One region of the Mucilaginibacter angelicae genome, then DNA from elsewhere that is predicted to be linked to it. Evidence: riboswitches for the same ligand, from Rfam matches in the RefSeq annotation. Region 1 holds a riboswitch; each other region holds the start of a gene.
The links. Region 1 has a riboswitch for cobalamin ahead of ACFFGT_RS27135 (TonB-dependent receptor plug domain-containing protein). Riboswitches for the same ligand answer to the same signal wherever they lie in the genome.
Positions count from the first base shown of each region.

Region 2: it holds a riboswitch for cobalamin, as region 1 does, so the genes downstream of both, metE (5-methyltetrahydropteroyltriglutamate--homocysteine S-methyltransferase) here and ACFFGT_RS27135 (TonB-dependent receptor plug domain-containing protein) in region 1, are expected to answer to the same signal.
Region 3: it holds a riboswitch for cobalamin, as region 1 does, so the genes downstream of both, ACFFGT_RS21235 (TonB-dependent receptor) here and ACFFGT_RS27135 (TonB-dependent receptor plug domain-containing protein) in region 1, are expected to answer to the same signal.

Region 1 covers NZ_JBHLTS010000076.1:204,377-207,660, reverse strand. The annotation lists gene ACFFGT_RS27135 (TonB-dependent receptor plug domain-containing protein) at 1-1,652, opposite strand, end outside; cobalamin riboswitch at 1,747-1,944, opposite strand; gene ACFFGT_RS27130 (serine hydrolase) at 1,990-3,246, shown strand.
Region 2 covers NZ_JBHLTS010000017.1:322,181-325,464, forward strand. The annotation lists gene ACFFGT_RS06265 (glycosyltransferase family 4 protein) at 1-376, opposite strand, end outside; gene ACFFGT_RS06270 (Lrp/AsnC family transcriptional regulator) at 716-1,177, opposite strand; cobalamin riboswitch at 1,355-1,552, shown strand; gene metE (5-methyltetrahydropteroyltriglutamate--homocysteine S-methyltransferase) at 1,706-3,284, shown strand, end outside.
Region 3 covers NZ_JBHLTS010000066.1:57,818-61,101, forward strand. The annotation lists gene ACFFGT_RS21225 (family 20 glycosylhydrolase) at 1-1,285, shown strand, start outside; tRNA gene ACFFGT_RS21230 (tRNA-Ala) at 1,480-1,553, opposite strand; cobalamin riboswitch at 1,856-2,055, shown strand; gene ACFFGT_RS21235 (TonB-dependent receptor) at 2,160-3,284, shown strand, end outside.

The DNA.
Region 1 (3,284 bases):
TTCCAATTATAAAATGGTTTAAAGCCGCTTTTTAAAACAACGTCAAGCCCTTTTATATCAACTTTTCCTAAATTAATTACGGAAGGCGTTTCGGGCGAACGGGTTGGGATATAAGAGATCTTGTCTTTTACATGGTTATAATAAGCATCGGCGCTGATATTGATATAATCAAAAATACCGGCAAAGCTTTTGGTGTATGCGGCCCCAATGTTATACTGGTCAGCATATTCAGGTTTTAAAGGCCGGGGCACAATGGCGTAATAATACTGTTCTGCAAAAGTAGTATTGCGGAATGTGCTTTTGTAATAAGCCCGAAGAAGCAGGTTTTGACTGGCGAAAGGCTTAAATGTAGCAATTACCGCAGGTGTAAATGCTGATCTTGAAGCTGCTGCCGGACCGCTTTTAACCTCATCATGTATATAAGTGTTTAATAAATTGGCTTGCAGGCGCCATTGACCTATACTGAAATCGGTGGCTATAACATTGAACAAGCTTGTACGCGTTGGGAATGCATATTTATAAACGTCAGATTGCAAATTGCTGATATCAGCATCCGAAGCATATGATATTTTCCAATTAGGCGTGAACTTGTATGCCAATGCTCCTGATATATAGAAGTCGTTTTGCCGGTAATGTTCATCAATTACCCCGTTGCTGTTGTAAACACCTGTATCAAGGTATCGAACATAACTATGTGCATACTTGGCATTAATTAATAATTGAAGCCCATTAACCGCTTTATGCTGATAGCCGGATTGAACAAAAAAGTCCCTGTTTTGCAGCCTTTGATTAGTAGGTGCGGCATAGTAAACAACAGGCCCGGGCAATCCCCTTTTTGAGTTGTAAAAATTAAACTGGAGATTGAATTTATCACTATCCGATTTTGTCCAGTATAGCCCGCCATCTGCCTGTTGAACATGAACATCCCCATTTTTACGCACTGCGAGGGTATCGGAGCCGTCTTTGGCTTCATGATATTTATATCTTCCATTTGCCTCCTGAACGGAGCTATTGATCACAAACGACCAATATTTACTGACCTTTTGCTGCCATTGTAAATAAGGGTTTACTAACCCAAACGAGCCGCCCTTAATTCCAACAATGATATTGTAAGGCTTCCGGGAATCTAATACCGGGTGAATTGTTTTAATGGCAAGTACATTAGCCGAAGCATATGCCCTGGCTGTTTGTAAAATATCAGTTGGTTGGGCGTTGTACAAAACAATTTCCTCAACATTGTTCAAGTTAAATTTACTAAGATCAATTTGCCCGTTCTGTGCATCATTAAGCTGCACGCCGTTGTACAAAACAGCAGTATTATCTGCACCCAGGCTCCGTACTGATACCGTTTTTAAACCACCAATGCCGCCATAATCTTTAATATTAACCCCTGCAAAATTCCTGATAGCATCAGCTACGTTAAACGATGCAGTTCGTTTAAAATCAGTTGCAGATGTTGATTGTACCGGCGCCGGGTTTTGAATTTGAGGTATAGCCGAAGAAGAAACTTTAACCTCATTGATTTTTTTGGTAGTATCTGATTGTGCCGAGGCCTTAGTGCCTAATGCTACCTGCGCCATAAACAGCAATAAGCTATAGCCTTTTATTGGCGATAATTGCCTGCAAAAAATTATAGGTAAGCGTTTCTTCATATCCGCAACAAAACTCAATTTTGGAAGATTTTGAAATGAAAACACACCAATAGAAGAGCATTCACATTCAAGCTTCAATCCCCGAAAGCTATGAATAATATATAGTGCCTTGGCAGGTCTTCTGACTTACTCCCCTTTTGCCTGGTCTTCCCTCCTGTTTACCGGAAGTGACTTTATAGATTTGGCAATGGTTACGGAGCTTACAGCTGCGGGACAGTTACGGACTTACACCGTATTCCCTTTTAATTCATTAAATAATAATTTAATGAAACCTAAAGCGCTGTAAAAGTACAATAAGTATCTGTCAACCTCAAACTACATAGTTATATTTAGCGGGATGAAACATTTCTGTATTTTATTACTGATGATGACGGCATTTGGCAGCTTTGCCCAACAGCCTGATACCGTTTTTCTGAAAGGCATATTACATGGGCATCCGGAATTATTTTCAGGCATTTTGAACCATCCCACTCAAAACGAAGTACAAATCCTATACACCAGGATAGACAGGGATAAAAACAATATTCCCCACTTTAGTTCATATAGTTACCGCCTAAATGCGCGGCATTATTTTTACCCGGCAAGCACAGTAAAATTACCAACAGCAATATTTGCGCTTGAAAAATTGAACGAGTTAAAAGTAAAAGGTTTCAGCCGAAAATCGGTTATGATCATCGATAGTTCATTTGCCGGCCAGACTAAAGTCAGTGCAGATACATCATCTGCAACAGGCCTGCCCAGTATAGAAAACTATATCAAAAAGATTTTACTGGTAAGCGATAACGATGCTTTTAACCGGTTATACGAATTTGTAGGCCGTGCGGAGATCAACCAAAAGCTTAAGAAATACCATCTTGACAATACCCGTATTGTAGGCAGGTTAGCTATCGGCGATGCTGGTGAAAGCACAAGGCATACCAATCCCATGAATTTTTACAATGATAATAAGCTAATTTATCATAAACCGGGGCTATATGATGAATCAAATTATCCTATGCATCTGGAAAATATGCTGCAGGGCAAAGCTTATTTAGACAGCAGCGACCGGCTGGTTAATAAACCTCTTGATTTTTCGGAAAAGAATGTCTATTCTCTTGCCGACCAGCAAATGGTGCTTAAACGATTGCTGTTTCCTGAAACTTTCCCGAAAGCACAGCGCTTTAACTTATCAGCGGATGATTATCAGCTCATTTATCGCTACATGAGTACCTTCCCAACGGAAAACACAAAACCTACTTATAACCGGCCTGAATATTTCCCGGCCTATTGCAAGTTTTTGTTTTACGGAGGAGATAGCACAGCTTTAATTAATCCTGATATCAGGATTTTTAATAAAGTTGGTGATAGTTATGGCTACGATATTGACAATGCCTATATCGTTGATTTTAAAAATAAGGTGGAGTTTATGCTCAGCGCTGTTGTGCAATCAAATGAAGATGGCATACTGAACGATAATAAATACGAATACGCAACCGTGTGCCTCCCTTTCCTGAAAAATCTTGGCCAGGTGATTTATCAGTATGAATTAAAGTGCCCTAAAAAGCATCTGCCCGATTTAACTAAATTTAAATTTACTTATAGCAAAAGGAAATAAAATTCACTTTAAGCAAACTTAGTAGTACCAATGGTGTT
Region 2 (3,284 bases), on a different contig from region 1:
TTTTAATACCGTTAAAAGGTTTTTCGGCATGGTGCTGTGCGATGATCCTGACACGCCTGTTCAATAGCAAGCGTAACTGCAAAAACTGTAAAGGATAAAGCAGTCCCTGCAAAAGCACCACATCCGGGTTCAGGCTTTTGATAAAGCGGTTCCGCTTAAAAGGAAACCAGCTTTTCTTTTTGCCGAAGCTGACGAACTCATGCTGTACATTTCTGTGGGTAATAGTGCCTTCAACATCAATTTCCTTTATGCTGATCACTGTTTCTGCTTCCCCTAAACATTGCAAAATCCCGGTGTAAGCGCGGGTGCGGTGAAACCAATTTTCGGCCTTGTCAAATCCGGGAGAGTAATCATAGGTTACTGAAACGTAAATCATCAATTATATGTGTAAATACCAACAAACTGCACGTGGATAAATACGGCAGGTTGGGCGCAATGGTTGCCGGGGCATTTCAGCCGGGCGGGAAACATCTTAATTGACTTTACTAAGAAGCTGTTTAAAATTGATTGCGATTATTTTTAAAATCATTGCCGTTGGTTTTAACCAACGGAACAATGAGTAGCAATAAAAGGGCTTCAGCCTAAATCCGCTTGCATAATTAGGCTAAAGCCAAAACTTTTAACTTTTTTTACCGTTGGTTAAAACCAACGGCAATGAATATTTTGCATTTTTTTAACAGCTTCTAAGATTGTTTACGGACTGCCTGATTAATAGCTATAAATTGATATTATAAGAGTTTTTGTTTTCGCACATCACAAAAGTGCTGTGCGTGCTGCCGATACTTGTAACCGAGCCCAGTTTGTTGAACACAAAATCCTGGTAGTGTTTCATGTCCCTTGCATAAACTTTAAGCAGAAAATCAAAATCTCCGGAAATATTATAACATTCAACAACTTCTTTCAAGCTCATAATATCAGTCACAAAGCTATGACCGATGCTTTTATCATGCTGTTTCAGCTTGATATTGCAAAAAACAATCAGCCCGTAATTAAGCTTTTCAGCATCGATCAATGCGATATATTTTTTGATGTAACCATTCGCCTTCAGCCGTTTTACCCTTTCAAAAACCGGCGTTGGCGAAAGGTTCACTTTGGCTGCCAGTTCTTTTATAGTTACTTCAGAATCTTCGCCCAGTAGCTTGAGCAATTGTTTGTCCGTGTCGTCCAGTTCGTCCATAGAATAATTTTCTTTTATTGTGATGATTACTATACAAACAAAGTATAACAATCTAAAATAATGACAAAATTAGATTTTTACACCTAATTAACCACCATTATATAGTTATTAAATCCAACTTATTAGATTTGCTTAGAATTTAATCCTAAGATAGGACAAAATCATAACAATAGTTCTTTACTTTCTATCAGAAAAGGTTTACCCCTTTAGCCAAGGGGTAATTAAAAGGGAACCGTGTGCAAATCACGGGCTGTCGCGCAACTGTAAATAACGCCAAAGATTTCAACCGGCAATGTCCACTGTCTGTATCAAACGGATGGGAAGGATGGCTGAAATGTTATAAGCCAGGATACCTGCCTATTTTGGAAGGACAATGCTTTCGCTGAATAAAGCAAATGGTCTGATCTGATGGTTTTCATGGGTAGTAATCTGCCTGGATGAAAGACTGCAGTATGCCCTGTTTTTCGTGAAGCATTGTAAAGTTTGTAAAAAACACTTAACTGTTTTTCTAATTAAATCTTTAAAGAAATGCTGACGCAAAACCTGGGTTATCCGCGAATAGGTAGCCAACGACAACTAAAAAAAGCCTGCGAACAATTTTGGGCAGGCAAAATCGATCTGAAAGACTTGAAAGAAGTCGCCCGTAAGATCAAAGAAGAAAACTGGCAAACCCAACTGGACGCAGGTATCGACCTGATCCCCTGTAATGATTTTAGCTTTTATGACCAGGTATTAGATACCAGTTTGATGCTGGGCGTTATCCCTCAGCGTTATTCACCGGTGCTGTCACAAGTAAAAGCTAATAGCGAAATCGACCTTTATTTCGCCATGGCCCGTGGCTATCAGAAAGACGGCCTCGACATTACCGCCATGGAAATGACCAAATGGCTGGATACCAATTACCACTATATCGTACCCGAATTTACTGCAAACCAGGAGTTCCGTATTTTTCATGAAAACGTGTTTGGCGAATACAACAGCGCCAAACAGCAACTCGGACAAAAAGCCAAACCGGTACTGGTTGGGCCGGTAAGCTACCTGCTGCAGGGTAAAGAAAAAGAGCAGGGCTTTGAGCGCATTGACCTGATCAAAAAGCTGGTTCCTGTTTACATCGATATCATTAACCGCCTGAAACAGCAGGGTGCCGAATGGATTCAGCTGGATGAGCCTTGCCTGGCGCTTGATCTTTCCAAAAAAGAAAAAGAAGCATTTGAATTTGCCTACCGGGCAATTGCCAACCGGGTAAGCGGCGTCAAGCTTTTGGTAGCTACCTATTTTGAAGCGCTATTGGACAATACACAATTAGCGGTTAACCTTCCTGTTGCAGCGCTACATGTTGATTTGGTACGTGCCCCTGAACAACTGGATGAAGTGCTTGCCCTGATCCCCGAACACCTTAAATTATCAATAGGTGTGGTTGATGGCCGCAATGTTTGGAAAAATGATTATGAAAAATCAGTAAGCCTGATCCAAAAAGCTGTTGAAAAACTGGGTACCGACAGGGTGATCGTTGCGCCTTCATGCTCGCTGCTGCATAGCCCGATAGATCTTGACCTGGAAACAGCCATCGATCCGGAAATTAAAAACTGGATGGCATTTGCTAAACAAAAACTGAACGAAGTAAGTGAACTGAAACAAATTACTGAAGGAAATAATGACTTGCTGGAAGCCAACAAAAAAGCTATCGAAAGCAGGAGGTCATCACAAAAAGTACATAAACAGGTAGTAAAAGACCGTGTTGCCGCAATCACTGCAGCTGATGCTACCCGCCAAAGTGCTTTCCCGGTACGTCAGCAAATACAGCGCGAGCGCTTTCATTTACCGTCATTCCCTACTACTACTATCGGTTCATTCCCGCAAACGGATGATATCCGCCAGCTCCGCGCCAGGTTTAAAAAAGGCGACCTAACCCTTGAACAATACGAAAAGGAAATAGAACAAGCTACCATTGATGCCATCCGCTGGCAGGAAGAGATTGGCCTGGATGTACTGGTACACGGTGAGTTTGAGCGTAACGACATGGTTGAATATTTCGGCGAGCAGCTTAACGGCTTCCTGTTCACTAAAAACGGCTGGGTACAAAGCTACGGCAGCCGTTGTGTAAAAC
Region 3 (3,284 bases), on a different contig from region 1:
TATTAAGGTGATACCGGAGATCGAGTCGCCGGGGCATGCACGTGCTGCGGTTAAGGCTATGGAGGCGCGATATTATAAATACATGAAAGCGGGTGACCGCAAAAAGGCGGCCGAATACCTGCTGAGCGATTTGCAGGATAGCTCCAAATACCTGAGCGCACAGTATTTTAAAGATAATGTCATGAACCCGGCATTACCTTCTACCTATAGGTTTGTGGCCAAGGTGGTTGATGAGCTGAAAGCCATGTATCAGGAAGCGGGCGCCGATTTAACCATGATACATATGGGCGGAGACGAAGTGCCCGCCGGAACCTGGGAAATGTCGCCTGCCATCAGGGCTATGATGAAGAAGAATACAGTTTTGCACAATATCAACGATGTTTTTCTGTCTTACTTCAAGCAGGTGCAGCAGTTGCTCGGCAGGCGTGGCCTTAAACTTTACGCCTGGGAAGAGCTCGCCATCGGAACAGAAAAGAATAATCAATCGCGGAAGGTGATCAGCATACCTGAATTTATTAATAACGGGGTTAGTGTAGATGCCTGGTATAATGTAGGAGGCAATGAAGATATTCCTTACCAGGCGGCTAATGCAGGTTACAAGACTGTGCTTACCTGTATCGACTATTTTTACTTCGATCTGGCCTATCAAAGATCATTTTATGAGCCGGGCGATGAATGGCTCGGCTTCCTGGAAACTAAAAAAATGTTGTCGTTCATTCCCTATAATTATTATCGTAATGCAAAAGTTGATATGCCGGGCAATCCATACGCGGCAGGCTATTTTGAGAACAAACAAAGATTAACACCTGAAGGCAGTAAAAATATCAGGGGGATACAGGGCGCACTTTGGGGCGAGAATATCAAGTCGGCCAGGCAGATGGAGTATATGATATTACCCAGGTTACTGGCGCTGGCTGAAAAGGCCTGGGCAAAACAGCCGCAATGGGAAACCGAACAGGACACTGCAAAGCTATCAGCGCAATATGAGCAGTACTGGAACATATTTGCCAATCAGTTAGGCAAAAAGGAGCTGCCCAAATTAGCATGGTATCGTGGAGGCTATTATTTCAGGATCCCGGCCGCGGGCCTTATGCAGTTGGACGGATTGGGGAAGGCAAACCAACAGTTTCCCGGTATGGCCATACGCTATACCACCAATGGGGCAGAACCGGGCAGTCAAAGTACCATTTATAACAGGCCCTTAAAATTAAAAGGTAAAGTAAAAATGCGGGTGTTTGATGCTCGTGGACGGGGAGGAGAAACCACCACCATTGAAGTCGAATAATGTAAAAGGCAGATGATGTTTGTTCATGTTTGAAATAAAAAAGGCTTTACAGGAAACCGTAAAGCCTTTTTTATTTCAGCAGGAATAGGAGCAAACTATTCTCGTTATCAGTCAAACTAAAGAGAAATTTTAACCCCAAAATCAAGGTAAACATAAAAAAAGCACTTACAAATACGTAAGTGCTTGATAAGCAGTGGAGAATATCGGAGTCGAACCGATGACCTCTTGCATGCCATGCAAGCGCTCTAGCCAGCTGAGCTAATCCCCCGTGATGGGTTGCAAATATATGATTTTAGGTAATTAACATAAAATTTAAATCTAATCTTTTTTCTGCAGGTAAATATGGATTAAAAAGCAGACGGATTTGCAGATTAACACCTGTAGTTAGCCTGAAACTGCTTGGCTACGCTGGTTCCTCATCCGCATCCCCGGCCGGGAAGCTTTTAATTAATGTTTGTTGTATTCGTACAGGGCAATACACTATGGTTAGTTTTCTGCTTTTGCCTACCTCATTGGTGATATTATGCTCGTTTTGTAAACTACTACTTATTTAATTAAACTTTTAATACATACATTTGTCCTGCTTTTGGTTCACGGAAATTTAACGCCCGTGATTAAAAGGGAACCCGGTGTAAATCCGGGACTGTCCCGCAGCTGTAAGCTCCATAACACCAAAGCCCATTCTTATTGTCACTGTTAGCCGTTTGGCTGATGGGAAGACAGGGCCGGGGGGAGTAAGTCAGAAGACCTGCCATTGCACATATTGATTCATAGCTTTCGGGGATTGAAGCTGGAATGAGGATACCTTTCGTGTATTTCATTTTTTGTAATTCGTCGTTCTGTTTGCTGTGAGGTTTTTTAACCCACAACACTCATGAAATTAACTGTGCGCCAAACGTTCGCAACACGTAATGGCTGTATAAATGGCATTTTATGGCTTGTTTCCTTCGGGATTACAACCGTTTGCTGCTGCCTGCAGGTTTCGGCACAATCCCCTGTTAATAAAAAAGATACTGTCCAAACAGATTCTGTTAAGGTCAATCACCTTAAACAGGTAGAGGTTAGGGGTACCAAAACCGATATCCGCAATATATCACCAACACCGGTACAGGTATTAAAAGGCGAGCAGTTGCAGCGGCTCAACAGCCTGTCGGTTGCTGATGCACTTCGGTTTTTCAGCGGGGTGCAGCTTAAGGATTATGGGGGTGTTGGCGGATTGAAAACCGTTAATGTAAGAAGTCTCGGCAGTAATCATGTAGCCATATTTTATGATGGTGTGGAGTTGGGAAACGCCCAGAACGGACAGGTTGACCTTGGCCGTTTCTCGCTTGATAACATGGAGGAAGTGGACCTGTACAATGGACAGCGCAGTGAAACCTTTCAGGCTGCAAAAGGTTTTTCGGCGGCAAGTTCCATTTACCTGCAAAGTGCCCGGCCTAAATTTGAACATGAAGAACGTACGCACATCCGCCTTGCCTACAAAACCGGTTCTTTCGGACTCGTTAACCCGTCGTTGCTGTGGCAACAGAAGATTGATAAAAACACCTCCGCCTATCTCAGTACGGAGTGGACAGACGCTAACGGCCGCTATAAATTCAGGTACACCAACGGCATTTATGACACTACGGCGGTGCGTAATAATACAGACGTTGAATCATATCGGGTTGAAGGTGGCATCAACAGCAATTCGGAAAACGGCCAGTGGAATATCAAAGTGTATAGTTATACTTCAAACCGGGGGCTTCCGGGTGCAATTGTATCCAATAAGTTTAACTATTTACAGCGCCAGTGGGACCGTAACCAATTTGTGCAGGCCAATTATGAAAGTAATACCCGGAAGCGTTACACTGTAGCATTGATTGCCAAATACGCCGATGATTACCTCCGTTATCTTGATCCTGAATTTGTTACTACTGCGGGCTTCCTGGATAACCGTTTTTATCAGCATGAACTTTATTTTTCGGTAGCCAACCGTTACCGTATCCTGCCGGTTTGGGAT